Regions from separate parts of the Variovorax sp. FW305-3-2-15-B-LB1 genome, predicted to be linked through region 1. Evidence: predicted binding sites of a transcription regulator. Region 1 holds the regulator's gene; each other region holds the start of a gene.
What was found. The regulator sigma-54, encoded in region 1, starts transcription at its own class of promoters, with help from an activator protein. The targets are predictions, from matches to a motif close to TGGCANGNAANCTGCTTT.

Region 1 (5,332 bases):
TGCCGCCGAACGCCGGCGTCTCGGCGGGCGGCGGCGGCCGCGTCAAGGCCATCCTCACGCCGAAGGCCACGCCGGCCCCGGCGGCGCCCGGCTCCGCACCGGCAGCGGGTGGCAAGAAGCCCGCGGCCCCGGCACCCACTCCCGCGCCCGGCGCCGGGCTGCGCCCGAGCACCACGCTGGGCGGCACCGAAGGGGAAGGGCGCAAGTGATCGAAACCGCAGGAACCCAGACCGCCGACGGCATTCCGGGCAGCCGCCTCGTGGCGCGCGGCCTCAAGAAGAGCTACGGCAGCCGCACGGTCGTGAAAGACGTCTCGCTCGACGTGCAAAAGGGCGAGGTCGTCGGACTGCTCGGCCCCAACGGCGCGGGCAAGACCACCTCGTTCTACATGATCGTCGGGCTGGTGCGCGCCGACGCCGGCGAGATCACCATCGACGGCGAGCCCATCGCCCACATGCCCATCCACCGCCGCGCGCGCATGGGCCTGAGCTACCTGCCGCAGGAAGCCTCGATCTTCCGCAAGCTCACGGTCGAGGAAAACGTGCGCGCCGTGCTCGAGTTGCAGCGCGAGCCCGACGCCAACGGCCGCATGATGCCGCTGACCAAGCAGCACACCGAAGAGCGCCTGGCCGACCTGCTGGCCGACCTGCGCGTGGACCACCTGCGCGATTCGCCAGCGCTCGCGCTGTCGGGCGGCGAGCGCCGCCGCGTCGAGATCGCGCGCGCGCTGGCCACGCAGCCGCGCTTCATCCTGCTGGATGAGCCCTTCGCCGGCATCGACCCGATCGCGGTGATCGAGATCCAGCGGATCATCAGCTTCCTGAAAGAGCGCGGCATCGGCGTGCTCATCACCGACCACAACGTGCGTGAGACGCTGGGCATCTGCGATCACGCGTTCATCATCAGCGACGGGCACGTGCTGGCACAAGGCACACCCTCGGAGATCGTCGACAACGCCGAGGTACGCAGGGTGTACCTGGGCGAGCACTTCCGCATGTAAGGGCGGGGGCGGTTCCTATGAAGCAAGGGCTGTCCCTTCGCGTCTCGCAGCATCTGGCACTGACGCCACAGCTGCAGCAGTCCATTCGCCTGCTCCAGCTCTCCACGCTCGAACTGAGCCAGGAGGTGGAGCAGATGCTGGACGAGAACCCGTTCCTCGAACGCACCGCGGAAGAAGCGGCGCGCGAGGAGTTCGGGCTGGACACGGCCGACGCGCCGGTGCCGCGCGACGACGCGGGCGAGGGGGAGGCCGAGTTCACGCCCTCCGCCGCCAGCACGTCCTCCACGTCCAGCGACACCACCACCTCGACCCCCGACTCCGACGGCCCCGCCGCCGAGATCGCCGAGCGCGAGCCCGACTGGGAAGGCGACGGCACCGTCGACATGGCGCCCGACGACAGCGAGTGGGGCAGCGACGCACCCGCGCGCCAGAACAACCTGGGCGACGACGAGCGTGCCGACGCCACCGAGCTCGCGCGCAGCCAGGAGTCGCTGCAGTCGTTCCTGCACCGCCAGGCGCTGAGCCTGCGCCTGAACGAAAACGACTGTGCCGCGCTGCGCTTCCTGATCGAATCGCTCAACGACGACGGCTACCTCGAAGACTCGCTGCCCGCGCTGGCCTCGGGCCTGGCGGGCGACGACAACGACCAGTTCGACGACCTGGTGCACCACTTCCAGGTGGCGCTGGGCCTGCTGCAGAGCCTGGAGCCGGTCGGCGTCGGCGCGCGCGACCTCGGCGAATGCCTGAGCATCCAGCTCAAGGCGCTCGCCAGCGAAGACGAGACCGAGGCCGAAGCGCTCATCCGCAAGACCGCCATCGCGATCTGCAAGCAGCCGATGGAGCTGCTCGCGCGGCGCGACTTCAAGCGCCTGGCCACGCTCACGCGAACCAACGAAGACCTGGTGCGCTCGGCGCTGCAGGTCATTGCGCGGCTCGAACCCAAGCCGGGACGCCGCTTTGTCGACGTCGAGCGCAACATCGTCATCCCCGACGTGATCGTCACCAAGACCGGGCGCGGCACCAATGTGAAGTTCCGCGTCATGCTCAATCCCGAGGTCATGCCGCGCCTGCGCGTGCACGACATCTACGCCGGCGCGCTCAAGTCGCACAAGGGCGAGGGCAGCCAGGCGCTGTCGCAGCGGTTGCAGGAGGCGCGCTGGTTCATCAAGAACATCCAGCAGCGCTTCGACACCATCCTGCGCGTGAGCAACGCCATCGTCGAGCGCCAGAAGAGCTACTTCGTGCACGGCGAGCTGGCCATGCGCCCGCTGGTGCTGCGCGAGATCGCCGACGAGCTGGGCCTGCACGAGTCGACCATCTCGCGCGTGACCACCGCCAAGTACATGGCCACGCCCTTCGGCACGGTCGAGCTCAAGTACTTCTTCGGCTCGGCGCTGGGCACCGAGACCGGCGGCAACGCGTCGAGCACCGCGGTGCGCGCGCTGATCAAGCAGTTCGTGAGTTCCGAGAGCATCAAGAAGCCGCTGTCCGACAGCCAGATCTCCGAGATGCTGAAAGAGCAGGGCATCGAGTGCGCGCGCCGCACCGTGGCCAAGTACCGCGAAGCCTTGCGCATCGCACCGGCCAACCTGCGCAAAGCCCTGTAGAAAGCTCACGATGACCCGTCGCCTGCTGTCGCGCTGGGGGCATTGGGTCTTCGCCCTCGTGGCTGCATCGCTGTTCGCCGGCTGTGCCACCTTGCCCGACGAGGCACCGCGCCCGCCCACCAAGGCCATCGCCGTCTCGGCCGACACCGCGCTCGGCAAGATCGCGCTGGCTTCGCAGCCCGACCCCGACCTCAGCGGCTTTCGCCTGATGCCCGGCGGCGACTTCGCCTTCGACACGCGGCTGCAACTGGCGCGCCGCGCGCAGCGCACACTCGACGTGCAGTACTACCAGATCGAGAACGACGAGACCGGCCGCTACCTGCTGCGCACCCTGCGCGATGCGGCCCAGCGCGGCGTGCGCGTGCGCCTCTTGATGGACGACCTGTACACGTCCGGCGAAGACGAGTTGCTGCTCGGCCTGGCCGCCACGCCGAACGTGGAGCTGCGCCTGTTCAACCCGTTCCCGGCCGGGCGCGGCAGCCTGCTCAAGCGCTTCACCGCGTCGCTGTTCGACTTCAGCCGCGTCAACCGCCGCATGCACAACAAGCTCTTCATCGCCGACGGCGCGATGGCGGTGGCGGGCGGGCGCAACATCGGCAACCAGTACTTCCGCCGCACCACCGGCCCGAACTTCATCGACCTCGACACCTTCGTCACGGGCGCGCTGATCCCGCGCCTGGGCGTGCTGTTCGACCAGTACTGGAACAGCCCGCACGTGCGCCCGATCGGCGCGGTCGTGCACACCGACCTGCCGCGCGAAGAACTGCAGCGCCGCTTCGACGCCGCCACCGGCCCCGACACCACGCCGCCGCCGCCCAGGCCCGCGCCCAACGACCTGCTCGGCTACAGCCCCGTGGCCGACGACCTCGACGCCGGCAAGCTCGGCCTGATCTGGACCACCGCCGAGGCCTACGCCGATTCGCCCGACCGCGTGATCGGCAAGACCGCGTCGTACGGCGGCGTGCCGTTGCTCGACGTGGACAGCGTGCGCTACAACGTGGTCGAGCAGATGCGCCGCGCGCGCAGCGAGGTGACGCTGGTCTCGCCCTACCTGATCCCGGGCGCGTCAGGGCTGGAGGTGATGCGCGAGATCCGCGGGCGCAACGTGAAGATCAGCGTGGTCACCAACTCGCTCGCCGCCACCGACGAGCCGCTGGTCCACACCGCCTACCGCCGCTACCGCGCGGACATGCTCGCGCTGGGCGCCGAGTTGCACGAGCTGAGTTCCGCGCGCACGCGGCGCAGCGTGCGCCTCGGCCTCTTTGGCACGTCGGTGGGGCGGCTGCACGCCAAGTCGGCGGTGATCGACCAGCGCATCCTCTTCGTCGGTTCGATGAATTTCGATCCGCGCTCCGAGATCCACAACACCGAGATCGGCCTGTTCATCCGCAGCCCCGAGATGGCGCAGCAGACCTTGAAGCTGCTCGACGTGCTCAAGCAGCAGGGCGCCTACCGGCTGCGCTTTGCCGAGGGCGGCGATGCAGCGGCAGGCGGCTCGCGGCGCATCGAGTGGGTCAGCGAGGAAGGTGGCAAGACCACCGTACTGCACGAAGAGCCCGACTCGGGCTTCTGGGACCGCACCATGCTCGAGCTGCTGTCGCCGCTCACGCCCGAGAGCCTGCTCTAGCGCCTCAGGTGCCGCGCACCGCCGACCACACGAGCCGCAGGCCCAGCAGGCCCATCACGCCGCCGGCCGCGCGGTCGATCCAGGTCTTGTAGCGCAGGTAGGCCGCGCGCGGCGCGGCCGAGGACAGCGCCAGCGCGACGATCGCGTACCAGCCCGTCTCGATGCAGAAGATCACGGCCGGCACCGCGAGCGCCAGCACCAGCGGGACCTCGCGCGGCAGGAAGGCCGCGAAGATGCTCGCGTACACCACCGCCGTCTTCGGGTTGCTGACCTGCGTGGCCAGGCCGAGCAGGAAGGTGCGTCCGCTGCGGCCCTGGCTGCGGGGCGAGGCGTCCGTGTCGGGCGTGATCGCGAGCGGCTGCCGCGCGCCGCGCCAGATGCGAAAGCCCAGGTAGATCAGGTAGGCGCCGCCGAAGGCCTTGATCGCGAGGTACAGCGCCGGCACCGCGAGGAACGCTGCCTGCAGCCCGGCCAGCGCCGCGATGGAGAACGCCAGCCCGCCGGCGCCCATGCCCAGGGCCGCCGCCAGCCCGTCGCTGCGTGAGGCCACGGCCGTGCGCGCCACCATCACGAAGCTCGGGCCCGGGCTCATCGCGCCCACGGCCATGGCGCCGGCGATGCCGAGCAGGGACAGGAGGTGGGCGTCGGTCATGGGGTGGCTCCGGTGGGGGATGGGTTCATTGCACGTTCACGGCTTCGACCTGCACCAGCAGCTTCACCTTGTTCTCGAAGCCGAAGTTCAGGCCCCAGGTGATGCCCCAGTCGCTGCGCTGCACGGTGGCCTCGAAGTCGCCGCCGCAGACCTGGCGGTTGATCAGTGGGTTCAGGTAGCAGTTGAAGCGCACGGCCTTCAGCGTCACCGGTTTGGTCTGGCCCATGAGCGTGAGCGTGCCGGGCACGTCGGTCACCTTGTCGCCGCTGAAGTCGATGCGCTCGGCCACGAAGCGGCCGGTGGGGAATTCGGCCACGTTGAAGAAGTCCTTGCTCTGCACGTGGCGGTTGAGCAGGTCGACGCCGGTGTTGATGGAGCTGATGTCCATCGTGATGTCGACCTTGCCGCTGGCGCCGGTGCCGTCGATCTGCACCGAGCCGTCCTTG
Region 2 (5,332 bases), on a different contig from region 1:
CGTGAGCAGCTCGGGCGCGTTGGACAGCGCGGGCACCATCAGCACGGTGGCGACGCTGCCGATGAGCGTGCCGCAGAAGCGGAACACCGCCTTGGAGCGCACGGCGCCGGCCAGCGGGTGGGCGACGACGTAGGTGGTCATGAGCGCCCAGAACGGGCGCGGCAGGCCGGCGCGGCTGGCCAGGTACATCGCCAGCATCGCGGCGGCGAAGCTCTTGACGGAAAAGAGAACTTCCGCGCGGGTGAAGCGCGGCAACGACATCGCCGTGGACATCTACTGGCCGCGCCCTTCCTGCTGCAGGCTCTGCATGCCGGCGGCACTGCGGCCGAGCTTGGCCTCGAGCGCGCCGAAGACGCGCAAGGTGGCGGCAATGTCCTCGTCGGGAGTGCCTTCGAACAGCGCGGCGCGCATCTGGCGCAGCGCGGCCTCGATGGGCTCGCAGACAGCGCGGCCGGCGGGCGTGAGGTGCAGCGTCTTGGCGCGGCGGTCGGCCGGGTCTTCGCGGCGCTCGACGAAGCCAGCCTCGACCAGCTGGTCGAGCGAGCGCACCAGCGACGGCCCTTCGATGCCCAGCGCCTCGGCCACCGTGCCCTGACGCACGCCGTCTTCCATCCGCCCGAGCACCACAACCGGCCAGGCCAGCGTTTGCGACAGGCCCACGTGCGCCACCGCCTTGTCGGCCGCCGCGCGGTAGCCGCGCTGGAGCACCGACAGCGAGGTGCCGAGCCGCATCAGCGCGTGTTCGCGCAACGGGGAGATGGGTTCGGTATCGGCCACGGCGTTATCAATTAGTTAGCTTGCTAACAATTGTACGGGTTTCTACCGAGTCTTGCACGCGGCCGCGCACGACGCCGGCGCGCGGCCCAGGGAAAAGGGGGGAGAAAGAAAAGTGTGAAGCTCGCCGATAAGCCGGATTCTGTGCACCGGAGCCCTCTTGCGAAGACCCCGGCGTGACCGCCATTACTCTGGGCCGTTTGTCGCCAAACGGCTCGATGCCACCTACCCGCCAGCTCAGCGGAACCACCTCAATACTGGCCTACTTGGTGTTGCTGCGCGCAGAGATTGCCCGTTTCACCCGAACTGAATCGGCTCGTCTCTGTTGCTCTGATCCTCACCTCACGGTGGAGAGTCGTTAACTCCTGCGCTGTCCTGTGCAGTCCGGACGTTCCTCCAGTGCGATCTTTCGACCCGATGCTGTTGCCCGAGGGCAGAGCATCGTCCCTTTCGGGCTTGCACCAGCGGCGGTCTGGCGTGCTTCACCGCTCGATTATCGCCCGCCCCATCAATGACCCTTCAGGCGACGCCGCCAGCCGACCGTCAGCCGGGCGTTTCGCTGTCGCCGGCCTGCACCAGGCCCAGCTTGCGCAAGGTCCGGTGGAAGTTGCTGCGGTCGATGCCGGCCTCGCGCGCGGCGCTGGCCACGCGGCCGCCGTGGCGGGCGAGCAGTTCCAAGAGCCAGGTCCGCTGGAAGGCGTCGGTCGCCTCGCGCAGCGTGCCGCCAGCGATGGCAGGCCCCGCGTGTTCGTTCGCCGGGGCCTGCACGGGCGCTGCCACCGCGCCTCCCACGGCGGCAGCGCTGTCCAGCGCCAGGTGATGCGGTTCGATGGCCGTCCAGCGCGAGCCGCGCGGCTGTTCCCTGAACGCCCGCAGCGAAGCGCGGCTGATCACATGCTCGAGCTCGCGCACATTGCCCGGCCAGCCGTGCGCCAGCATGGCGGCCTTCGACGCCGGCGAGAGCCGCAGGTTGCGCGCGCCCAGCCGGTGCTGGTTCTCCTCGAGAAAGCTGCCGGCGAGCACGAGCACATCGCGCCCCCGCTCGCGCAGCGGCGCGACCACGAGCGGATAGACCGACAGCCGGTGGTACAGGTCGGCGCGAAACCGGCCCTGCGCGATCGCCGCGGGCAGGTCGCGGTTGGTGGCCGCGATCACGCGCACGTCGACCTTGCGCATGCGGTCGCTGCCGGGGCGCTGCACCTCGCCGCTTTGCAGCACGCGCAGCAGCTTGGCCTGCACGCTCAGCGGCAGCTCGCCGACCTCGTCGAGAAAGAGCGTGCCGCCATCGGCGATCTCGAACTTGCCGTCGCGGTCCTGCACGGCGCCGGTGAACGCGCCGCGCTTGTGGCCGAAGAGTTCGCTGTCGGCCAGCGACTCGGGCAGCGCCGCGCAGTTGACCTGCACGAGCGGCTGCTCGCTGCGGCGCGAGCGCGCGTGCAGGCGCTGCGCGACCAGGTCCTTGCCGACGCCGGTTTCGCCGAGCAGCAGCACCGTGAGGTCGGACACGGCGACGGTGTCGATCTCGTGGCACAGCTGCTTCATCGCCGGGCTGCTGCCCAGCAGCTCGCGCGGCGCGCCGCGCCCGGCACGCAGCGCCTGCGCGACGGCCTGCTCGCGCATCGCGCGTGCCTGCATCTCGCGGATCGTGTCGGCGGCCTCGATGCCGGTTTCGACGAGGGCGATCAGTGCCTCCATCTGCGCCGGGCCCACGGCATCGAAGGCGTGCGGCTCCAGGGCGTCCAGCGTGAGCAGGCCCCAGACGGCGCCGCGCAGGCGCAGCGGCGCGCCCATGCAGTCGTGCACGGGCAGGATGCCCGGCTGGCCGGCGACGAGGCCGTCGTACGGGTCGGGCAGGTTGCTGTCGTGGGCGAAGCGCAGGCCCCGTTCGCTGGCGAGCAGGCGCGCGAAGCGCGGATGGGCGGCGACGGGAAACTGGCGCCCGAGGGTTTCATCGCTCAGGCCGTCGACCGCGACGGGCTTCAGCACGTCGACGTCGAGCTGCAGCAGCGCGGCGGCATCGCAGCGGACCAGTCCGCGCGCGGCGGCGAGCAGCGATCGGTAGCGGGCGGCCTCGGCTTCGGGCTCGGGCTCAGGTGGTGAGGCTTCGGTGGTCGAATCGACATGCAATGTGGTCATAAGTACAACGCTGAAGTTGTTGTGAATTTGACCACGCCCAATAAATCCCCAATGGCGTCAAGCACTTGCAGAGGCCTTCCGGCTGGCACGGATCGTGAGATGGAAACGGCATCTCAACTGAGGAAGAGCCAGACCATGCACCCGCAAACCATCGCCATCGTCAAGTCCACCGTGCCCGCGCTCCAGGCCCACGGCGAGGCCATCACCAGCCACTTCTACAAGATCATGTTCGAGGGCCATCCGCAGGTGAAGGCCTTCTTCAACGAAGCGCACCAGGCCGCCGGCACGCAGGCGCGCGCGCTGGCGGGCGCGGTCATCGCGTACGGCGCGCACATCGACCGGCTCGAAGCGATCGCCGGCGCCCTGCCCCGCATCATCCAGAAGCACGCCGCGCTGGGCGTGCTGCCCGAGCACTACCCGATCGTCGGCCACTACCTGCTGCGCGCCGTGAAGGAGGTGCTCGGCGATGCCGCGACCGACGAGGTGATCGCCGCCTGGGGCGAGGCCTACGAATCGCTGGCGGGCCTGCTCATCGCCGCGGAAGAAGCCGTCTACAGCGCCAACGCGGCCCAACCCGGCGGATGGCGCGGCACGCGCGAATTCCGCGTGGCACGGCGTGAGGACGAAAGCGAGGTCATCACCTCGTTCTACCTGGAGCCCGTGGACGGCGGCGCGCTGCTGGCGTTCACGCCGGGGCAGTACCTCACGCTGGTGCTGGAGATCGACGGCCAGCCGGTGCGGCGCAACTACTCGCTGTCCGACGCGCCGGGCAAGCCGTGGTACCGCATCAGCGTGAAGAAGGAGGAAGGCGGCCGCGCCTCGAACTGGCTCCACGAGGCCGCCGCGGTCGGCACGCGGCTGCAGGTGCAGGCGCCGTGCGGCGACTTCGTGCTGCAGCCCGCGGGCGAGCAGGTGCGCCCCCTCGTGCTGGTGACGGGCGGCGTGGGCATCACGCCCGCGATGAGCATGCTCGAATCGGTGGCCCACACGGGCCGGCCGGTGCACTTCGTCCATGCGGCGCGGCACGGCGGCGCGCATGCGTTCCGCGCCCGCGTCGACGCACTCGCGCAGCGGCATGCGAACGTGAAGCCGCTGTATGTCTACGACGCGCCGCGCGACACCGACACGCCGCACGCGACCGGCTTCGTCACCCGCGAGCTGCTGGCCGGAGTGCTGCCGGAAGACCGCGACGTCGACCTGTACTTCCTCGGACCGAAGCCCTTCATGCAGGCGGTGTATGCGAACGGGCTGGCGCTCGGCGTGCCGAAGCAGCAGCTTCGCTACGAGTTCTTCGGGCCGCTGGAAGCCCTGGAGGCCTGAATCGCAACGGCCTGCCATCCCCTCGTGCTGAAACGGTCGCGGGCCGGGTGCAACCCGGCCCAGGGGGCGCCACAATGCGCGCTGACCATCCGACCCTCGCACCCAAGGAGATTCCATGAAGGCCCAGAACATCCTCCAGACCATCGGCAACACGCCGCACATCCGCATCAACCGCCTGTTCGGCCATGCGAAGCAGCAGGTCTGGATCAAGTCGGAGCGCGCCAACCCCGGCGGCTCGATCAAGGACCGCATCGCGCTCGCGATGGTGGAAGACGCCGAGAAGAGCGGCGCGCTCAAGCCCGGCGGCACCATCGTCGAGCCCACCTCGGGCAACACCGGCATCGGCCTGGCGATGGTCGCGGCCGTCAAGGGCTACAAGCTGATCCTGGTGATGCCCGACAGCATGTCGGTGGAGCGCCGCCGCCTGATGCTGGCCTACGGCGCCACCTTCGACCTCACGCCGCGCGCCAACGGCATGAAGGGCTCCATCGCCCGCGCCGAGGAAATCGTGGCCGGCACGCCGGGCGCGTGGATGCCGCAGCAGTTCAACAACCCCGCCAACGTCGACGTGCACGTGCGCACCACGGCCGAAGAAATCGCGGCCGACTTTCCCGAGGGCATCGACGTGCTCATCACCGGCGTGGGCACGGGCGGCCACATCACCGGCGTGGCGAAGGTGCTCAAGAAGAAGTGGCCCAAGCTGCAGGTGTTCGCGGTGGAGCCGGTGGCCTCGCCCGTGATCTCGGGCGGCGCGCCGGCGCCCCACCCCATCCAGGGCATCGGCGCGGGCTTCATTCCGAAGAACCTCGACACCTCGCTGCTCGACGGCGTGCTGCAGGTCGACGCCGAACCCGCGCGCGAAATGGCGCGCCGCTGCGCGGTCGAGGAAGGCATCCTGGTCGGCATCTCGTCGGGCGCGACGCTCGCGGCCATTGCGCAGAAGCTGCCCTCGCTGGCGCCCGACGCGGTGGTGCTGGGCTTCAACTACGACACGGGCGAGCGCTACCTCTCCGTCGAAGGCTTCCTGCCCGCCTGACCCAGCTACAAGTTTCATAGCGCCCCGGGCGCTTAAAATCGTCGGTCTGCTTGATAACCACAAGCC
Region 3 (5,332 bases), on a different contig from region 1:
CTCTATTGGCGGCCGCCAGGGACTGCGGCTACGCGCATGTGGGCTGGTCGCCCGCCGGCTTCCTGGGCGACGAGCTGCCCAGCGAGGCGTTCAGCAACCAGAAGCTGCTGGCCCAGGCGCTCGCGGGCATCCGCCCCGGCGACATCCTGCTGGCGCACCTGGGCATCTGGTCGCGCAAGGACCCGTGGGCGCCCGCCAACCTGGAGCCGCTCATCGTCGGCCTGAAGGCCAAGGGCTTCTGCTTTCGCACGCTGCGCCAGCACCCGGACTACCGCGCCTGGATCGCCTCCCACTCTTGATTTCTGAGTTTTCGCCGTGATCGACTGGTTGACCGACGTTTTTTCCGCCATGCAGGGCTGGCTCTTCGAGACCGCCGTGCAGCCGCTGGTGTACGCCATCGGCCTGGGCGGCTGGGCCGAGGACGCCTTCGACGCCACCGGCTGGCTGCTGGTCGGCGTGATCCAGATCCTCGTGCTGCTGGCCGTGATCGGCCCGCTGCAGCGCTGGCGCGCGGTCGAGCCCGTGACCGACCGCCGCGCCATCCGCATCGACGTGCTCTACACACTGATCCACCGGCTGGGCCTGTTCCGGCTGGCGCTGTTCTTCACGCTGCAGCCGCTGTTCGACGACCTGCTCGGCAGCCTGCGCATGGCCGGGTGGGGCACCTTCCACCTGGACGAGGCATGGCCCGGCGTGACCGACGTGCCGTGGGTGGCTTTTGCCATCTACCTCGTGGTGCTCGACTTCGTCGGCTACTGGATTCACCGCGGCCAGCACCAGTTCAACTGGTGGTGGAGCCTGCATTCGCTGCACCACTCGCAGCGCCAGATGACGATGTGGAGCGACGACCGCAACCACCTGCTGGACGACGTCATCCACGACACGCTCATCGTCATCGTGGCGCAGCTGATCGGCGTGGCGCCGGGCCAGTTCATCGCCGTCGTGGCCTTCACCCAGCTCAGCGAGAGCCTGCAGCACGCCAACCTGCGGCTGAGCTTCGGCGCCATCGGCGAGCGGCTGTGGGTCAGCCCGCGCTTTCACCGGCTGCACCACAGCATCGGGCTGGGGCATGAGTCGCACGGCCGGAGCACGCTCGGCGGCCACAACTTCGGCGTGCTGCTGCCCTGGTGGGACATGCTCTTTCGCACCGCCAACTTCGAGAACCGCTACGACCCGACCGGCATCCGCGACCAGGTCGAGCCCGGCGCCGACGGCCGCCCGCGCGACTACGGCCAGGGCTTCTGGTCGCAGCAGTGGCTGGGGCTGAAGCGGCTGTTCGGCCGCGCCTGATCCGCCCGCGGGCCCGGCGGCTGGCGGGCCGGGGCCTTGCGCTATCCTCGAACCTCATGCGCCTGCTCCTCGACTCCTTCTGGCGCGCGGTGGCCTATTGCATGCTCCCGCGCGTGATCGTGCTGTCGCTCCTGCCGCTGGCGCTCATGGTGCTGCTGGCCGCGGGGCTCGGCTACTTCTACTGGGACGCCGCCGTCGCCTGGACGCGCGAGGCCCTCGACGCCTGGCCGCTGCTGTCCAGCTTCTGGGCCTGGATCGGGCGCCTCTTCTCCAGCGACGTCACGGCCGCGCTGGCGCCGCTGGTGGTGGTGTTCGGCGTCACGCCGCTGATCGTGGTGCTGTCGCTGCTCATCGTGGCCGGCTTCATGGCGCCGGCGCTCACCAAGCTCGTGGCCGAACGGCGCTTTCCGACGCTCGAGCAGAAGAAGGGCGCCTCCTTCTTCGGCAGCGTGCTGCGCTCGCTCGGCGCCACCGTGCTGGCGCTGATCGCGCTGGTGGTGTCGATGCCGCTGTGGCTCATTCCGCCGCTGGTGCTGATCCTGCCGCCGCTGATCTGGGGCTGGCTGACCTACCGGGTGATGAGCTTCGACGCGCTGGCCGAGCACGCCAGCCCCGAGGAACGCACCGCGCTGCTGCGCGCCCACCGGCTGCCGCTGCTGTGCATCGGCGTGCTGTGCGGCTACCTGGGCGCCGCGCCGAGCATCGTGTGGGCCTCGGGCCTGCTGTTCGCCGCCGCCTTCTTCGTGCTGGTGCCGATCGCCATCTGGATCTACACGCTGGTCTTTGCCTTTTCTGCGCTCTGGTTCGCGCACTACTGCCTCGACGCCCTGACCCAGCTGCGCGCCCAGCGCGCGGCGCAGCAGCCCGCGGCCGGCAGCGGCGACGCGCAGCAGACGCTCGAGGCGGCCGAAGCCACCGAGGCCAACAAGGCCGCTCTTTCTCAATGGAGTTCTCCATGACACGCGCATTCGGTCTCATCGTCGTCGGCGACGAGATCCTTTCCGGCAAGCGGGCCGACAAGCACATGGCCAAGGTCATCGAGCTGCTGGCCGCGCGCGGCCTCCAGCTGGGCTGGGCCGAGTACGTGGGCGACGAGCCCACGCGGATCACCGCGGCCCTGATGCGCGCCTTCGCCTCGGGCGACATCGTGTTCTCGACCGGCGGCATCGGCGCCACGCCCGACGACCACACCCGCCAGTGCGCCGCCCAGGCCCTGCGCGTGCCGCTGGCGCTGCACCCCGAGGCCGAGGCGCTGATCCGCGAGCGCATGCAGGACACGGCCCTGGAGCAGGGCGTGCCCTACGAGCCCGACCGGCCCGACAACATCCACCGCCTGAACATGGGCGTGTTTCCGCAGGGCGCGTCGATCATCCGCAACCCGTACAACAAGATCCCGGGGTTCAGCGTCGAGCACGTGCATTTCGTGCCGGGCTTTCCGGTCATGGCCTGGCCCATGATCGAGTCGGTGCTCGACAGCCGTTATGCCGATCTGTTCACCCGCAACGCCATCGCCGAGAAGTCCGTGATCGTTTTCGGTGCGATGGAAGCCACCCTCACGCCCCTGATGCAGGCCATCGAGCAGGCCCATGCCGGCATCAAGGTGTTCAGCCTCCCCAGCGTGGATCACCCGCAGTACGGGCGCCACATCGAGCTCGGCGTCAAGGGCGACCCTGCGAAGCTCGATGCCGCCTATGGCCAGCTGATCGAAGGTCTGCACACTTTCGATGCGAAGCTTGGCCCTGAATTGGTGCGTTAATCTGCGCTGCACCAATTTGGTGATTTTTTCCTTTTCCGGCAGCCCCTGGGCCGTCACCCGGGCCTCATCCGGCGGGGTGACAATGGCACAGAAACTGCATCCTCCCGTCCCTGTATTCCTAACCACCATCCAACTCAGGAGAAACTGATGGCAAAGACCGTCGCCGATGTACTCAAGCTCGTCAAGGAAAACGAGGTCAAGTTCGTCGACTTGCGCTTCACCGACACCCGCGGCAAAGAGCAGCACGTGACCGTGCCCGTGTCGCACTTCGATGAAGACAAATTCACCTCGGGCCACGCGTTCGACGGTTCGTCCATCGCCGGTTGGAAGGGCATCGAAGCCTCGGACATGCAGCTCATGCCCGACCCGAACACCGCCAACATCGACCCGTTCTTCGAAGAAACGACGCTGATCCTGACCTGCGACGTGATCGACCCGGCCGACGGCAAGGCCTACGAGCGCGACCCGCGCTCGCTCGCCAAGCGCGCCGAGGCGTACATGAAGGCTTCCGGCCTGGGCGACACCGCCTACTTCGGTCCGGAACCCGAATTCTTCGTGTTCGACGGCGTGCGCTGGAAGAACGACATGTCGGGCTGCTTCGTGAAGATCGAGTCCGAAGAAGCCTCGTGGAACACCGACAAGGAATTCGAGCACGGCAACAGCGGCCACCGTCCCGCAGTCAAGGGCGGCTACTTCCCGGTGCCCCCGGTCGACAGCTTCCAGGACATGCGCTCGGAAATGAGCCTGGTGCTCGAATCGCTGGGCATCCCGGTCGAAGTGCATCACCATGAAGTGGCCAACGCCGGCCAGCTCGAAATCGGCACCCGCTTCAGCACGCTGGTTCAGCGCGCGGACTGGGTCCAGCTGCAGAAGTACGTGATCCACAACGTGGCCCACGCCTACGGCAAGACCGCCACCTTCATGCCCAAGCCCATCGTCGGCGACAACGGCTCCGGCATGCACGTGCACCAGTCGGTCTGGAAGGACGGCAAGAACCTGTTCGCCGGCGACGGCTACGCAGGTCTGTCGGACTTCGCGCTGCATTACATCGGCGGCATCATCAAGCACGCCCGTGCCCTGAACGCCATCACGAACCCCGGCACCAACAGCTACAAGCGCCTGGTGCCCGGCTTCGAAGCCCCGGTGAAGCTGGCCTACTCGGCCAAGAACCGCTCGGCCTCGATCCGCATCCCGTTCGTGGCCAACCCGAAGGGCCGCCGCGTCGAAGCGCGCTTCCCCGATCCGCTGATGAACCCGTACCTGGGCTTTGCCGCGCTGCTGATGGCCGGCCTGGACGGCGTGGAAAACAAGATCCATCCGGGCGAAGCCGCCAGCAAGGACCTGTACCACCTGCCGCCGGAAGAAGACGCGCTGATCCCGACCGTCTGCCACAGCCTGGACCAGGCCCTGGAGCACTTGGACAAGGACCGTGCGTTCCTGACCAAGGGCGGCGTGTTCACCGACTCGTACATCGACGCGTACATCGACCTCAAGATGCAGGAAGTCACGCGCTTCCGCATGGCGACGCACCCCGTCGAGTTCGACATGTACTACTCGCTGTAAAAAGCGCCACAACGAGCCCGCCCCGGCGGGCAAGTAAGACAAAAGGACGGCCCCGGCCGTCCTTTTTCCTTGGTGCGGAACACCCTGTCGTGAGCGGGCCCGAATTGCATCAAAATGCGCGTTTGTCGCGCCCTCTCCGGATCCAAATGAAGACTGCTTCCCTGATTTTCCTGGCCGCCGCCTCGTTCGCCACCGCCACGGCGGCGCTCGCGCAAGAGCGCGTCTGGCGCTGCGGCAACGAGTACACCAACAACGCGACCGTGGCCCAGCAAAAGGGCTGCAAGATCATGGAAGGCGGCAACGTCACCGTCGTGCAGGGCACGAAGCCTTCGGGCGGCGGTGGTGGCAGTGCGTCGTCGTCGGGCGGTTCATCCGCCGCGCGCGCCCCGGCGGGCAGCCCGCGCGTCGAAGGCGTCGACCAGCGCGCCCGCGACGGCGAGGCGCGCTCGGTGCTCGAGGCCGAGCTGCGCAAGGCCGAGGCCCGCCAGACCGAGCTCAAGAAGGAATACAACAACGGCGAGCCCGAGAAGCAGGGCAGCGAGGGCCGCAATTACCAGAAGTACCTGGACCGCGTGGCCGAGATGAAGGCCGAACTCGCGCGCAACGAGAGCGACATCGCCGGCATCCGCCGCGAAATCGGCCGCCTGCCCGGCAAGCCGCAAGCGCAGTAAGCGGCGCGCAGTCCATGGTGTTCGGCAAGAAGGCGACTGGCGCCAATCCGCG

Region 2: hmpA (NO-inducible flavohemoprotein) is a predicted target of sigma-54. The motif match lies at 2,994-3,011, and genes of this name have one in related genera.
Region 3: glnA (type I glutamate--ammonia ligase) is a predicted target of sigma-54. The motif match lies at 3,130-3,147, and genes of this name have one in related genera.

What each region holds. Positions count from the first base shown of each region.
Region 1 is NZ_JBYSZY010000034.1:61,312-66,643, forward strand. Features, by position in the region: gene lptA (lipopolysaccharide transport periplasmic protein LptA) at 1-209, shown strand, start outside; gene lptB (LPS export ABC transporter ATP-binding protein) at 206-1,000, shown strand; gene rpoN (RNA polymerase factor sigma-54) at 1,018-2,607, shown strand; gene AC3WQR_RS20430 (phospholipase D family protein) at 2,618-4,234, shown strand; gene AC3WQR_RS20435 (LysE family translocator) at 4,239-4,886, opposite strand; gene AC3WQR_RS20440 (YceI family protein) at 4,912-5,332, opposite strand, start outside.
Region 2 is NZ_JBYSZY010000002.1:175,993-181,324, reverse strand. Features, by position in the region: gene AC3WQR_RS02365 (FUSC family protein) at 1-261, opposite strand, end outside; gene AC3WQR_RS02360 (MarR family winged helix-turn-helix transcriptional regulator) at 274-732, opposite strand; RNA gene rnpB (RNase P RNA component class A) at 890-1,258, opposite strand; gene norR (nitric oxide reductase transcriptional regulator NorR) at 1,318-2,910, opposite strand; gene hmpA (NO-inducible flavohemoprotein) at 3,046-4,230, shown strand; gene cysK (cysteine synthase A) at 4,346-5,266, shown strand.
Region 3 is NZ_JBYSZY010000005.1:56,105-61,436, reverse strand. Features, by position in the region: gene AC3WQR_RS04905 (polysaccharide deacetylase family protein) at 1-299, shown strand, start outside; gene AC3WQR_RS04900 (sterol desaturase family protein) at 316-1,290, shown strand; gene AC3WQR_RS04895 (EI24 domain-containing protein) at 1,347-2,249, shown strand; gene AC3WQR_RS04890 (competence/damage-inducible protein A) at 2,246-3,046, shown strand; gene glnA (type I glutamate--ammonia ligase) at 3,194-4,609, shown strand; gene AC3WQR_RS04880 (hypothetical protein) at 4,756-5,280, shown strand; gene glnL (nitrogen regulation protein NR(II)) at 5,295-5,332, shown strand, end outside.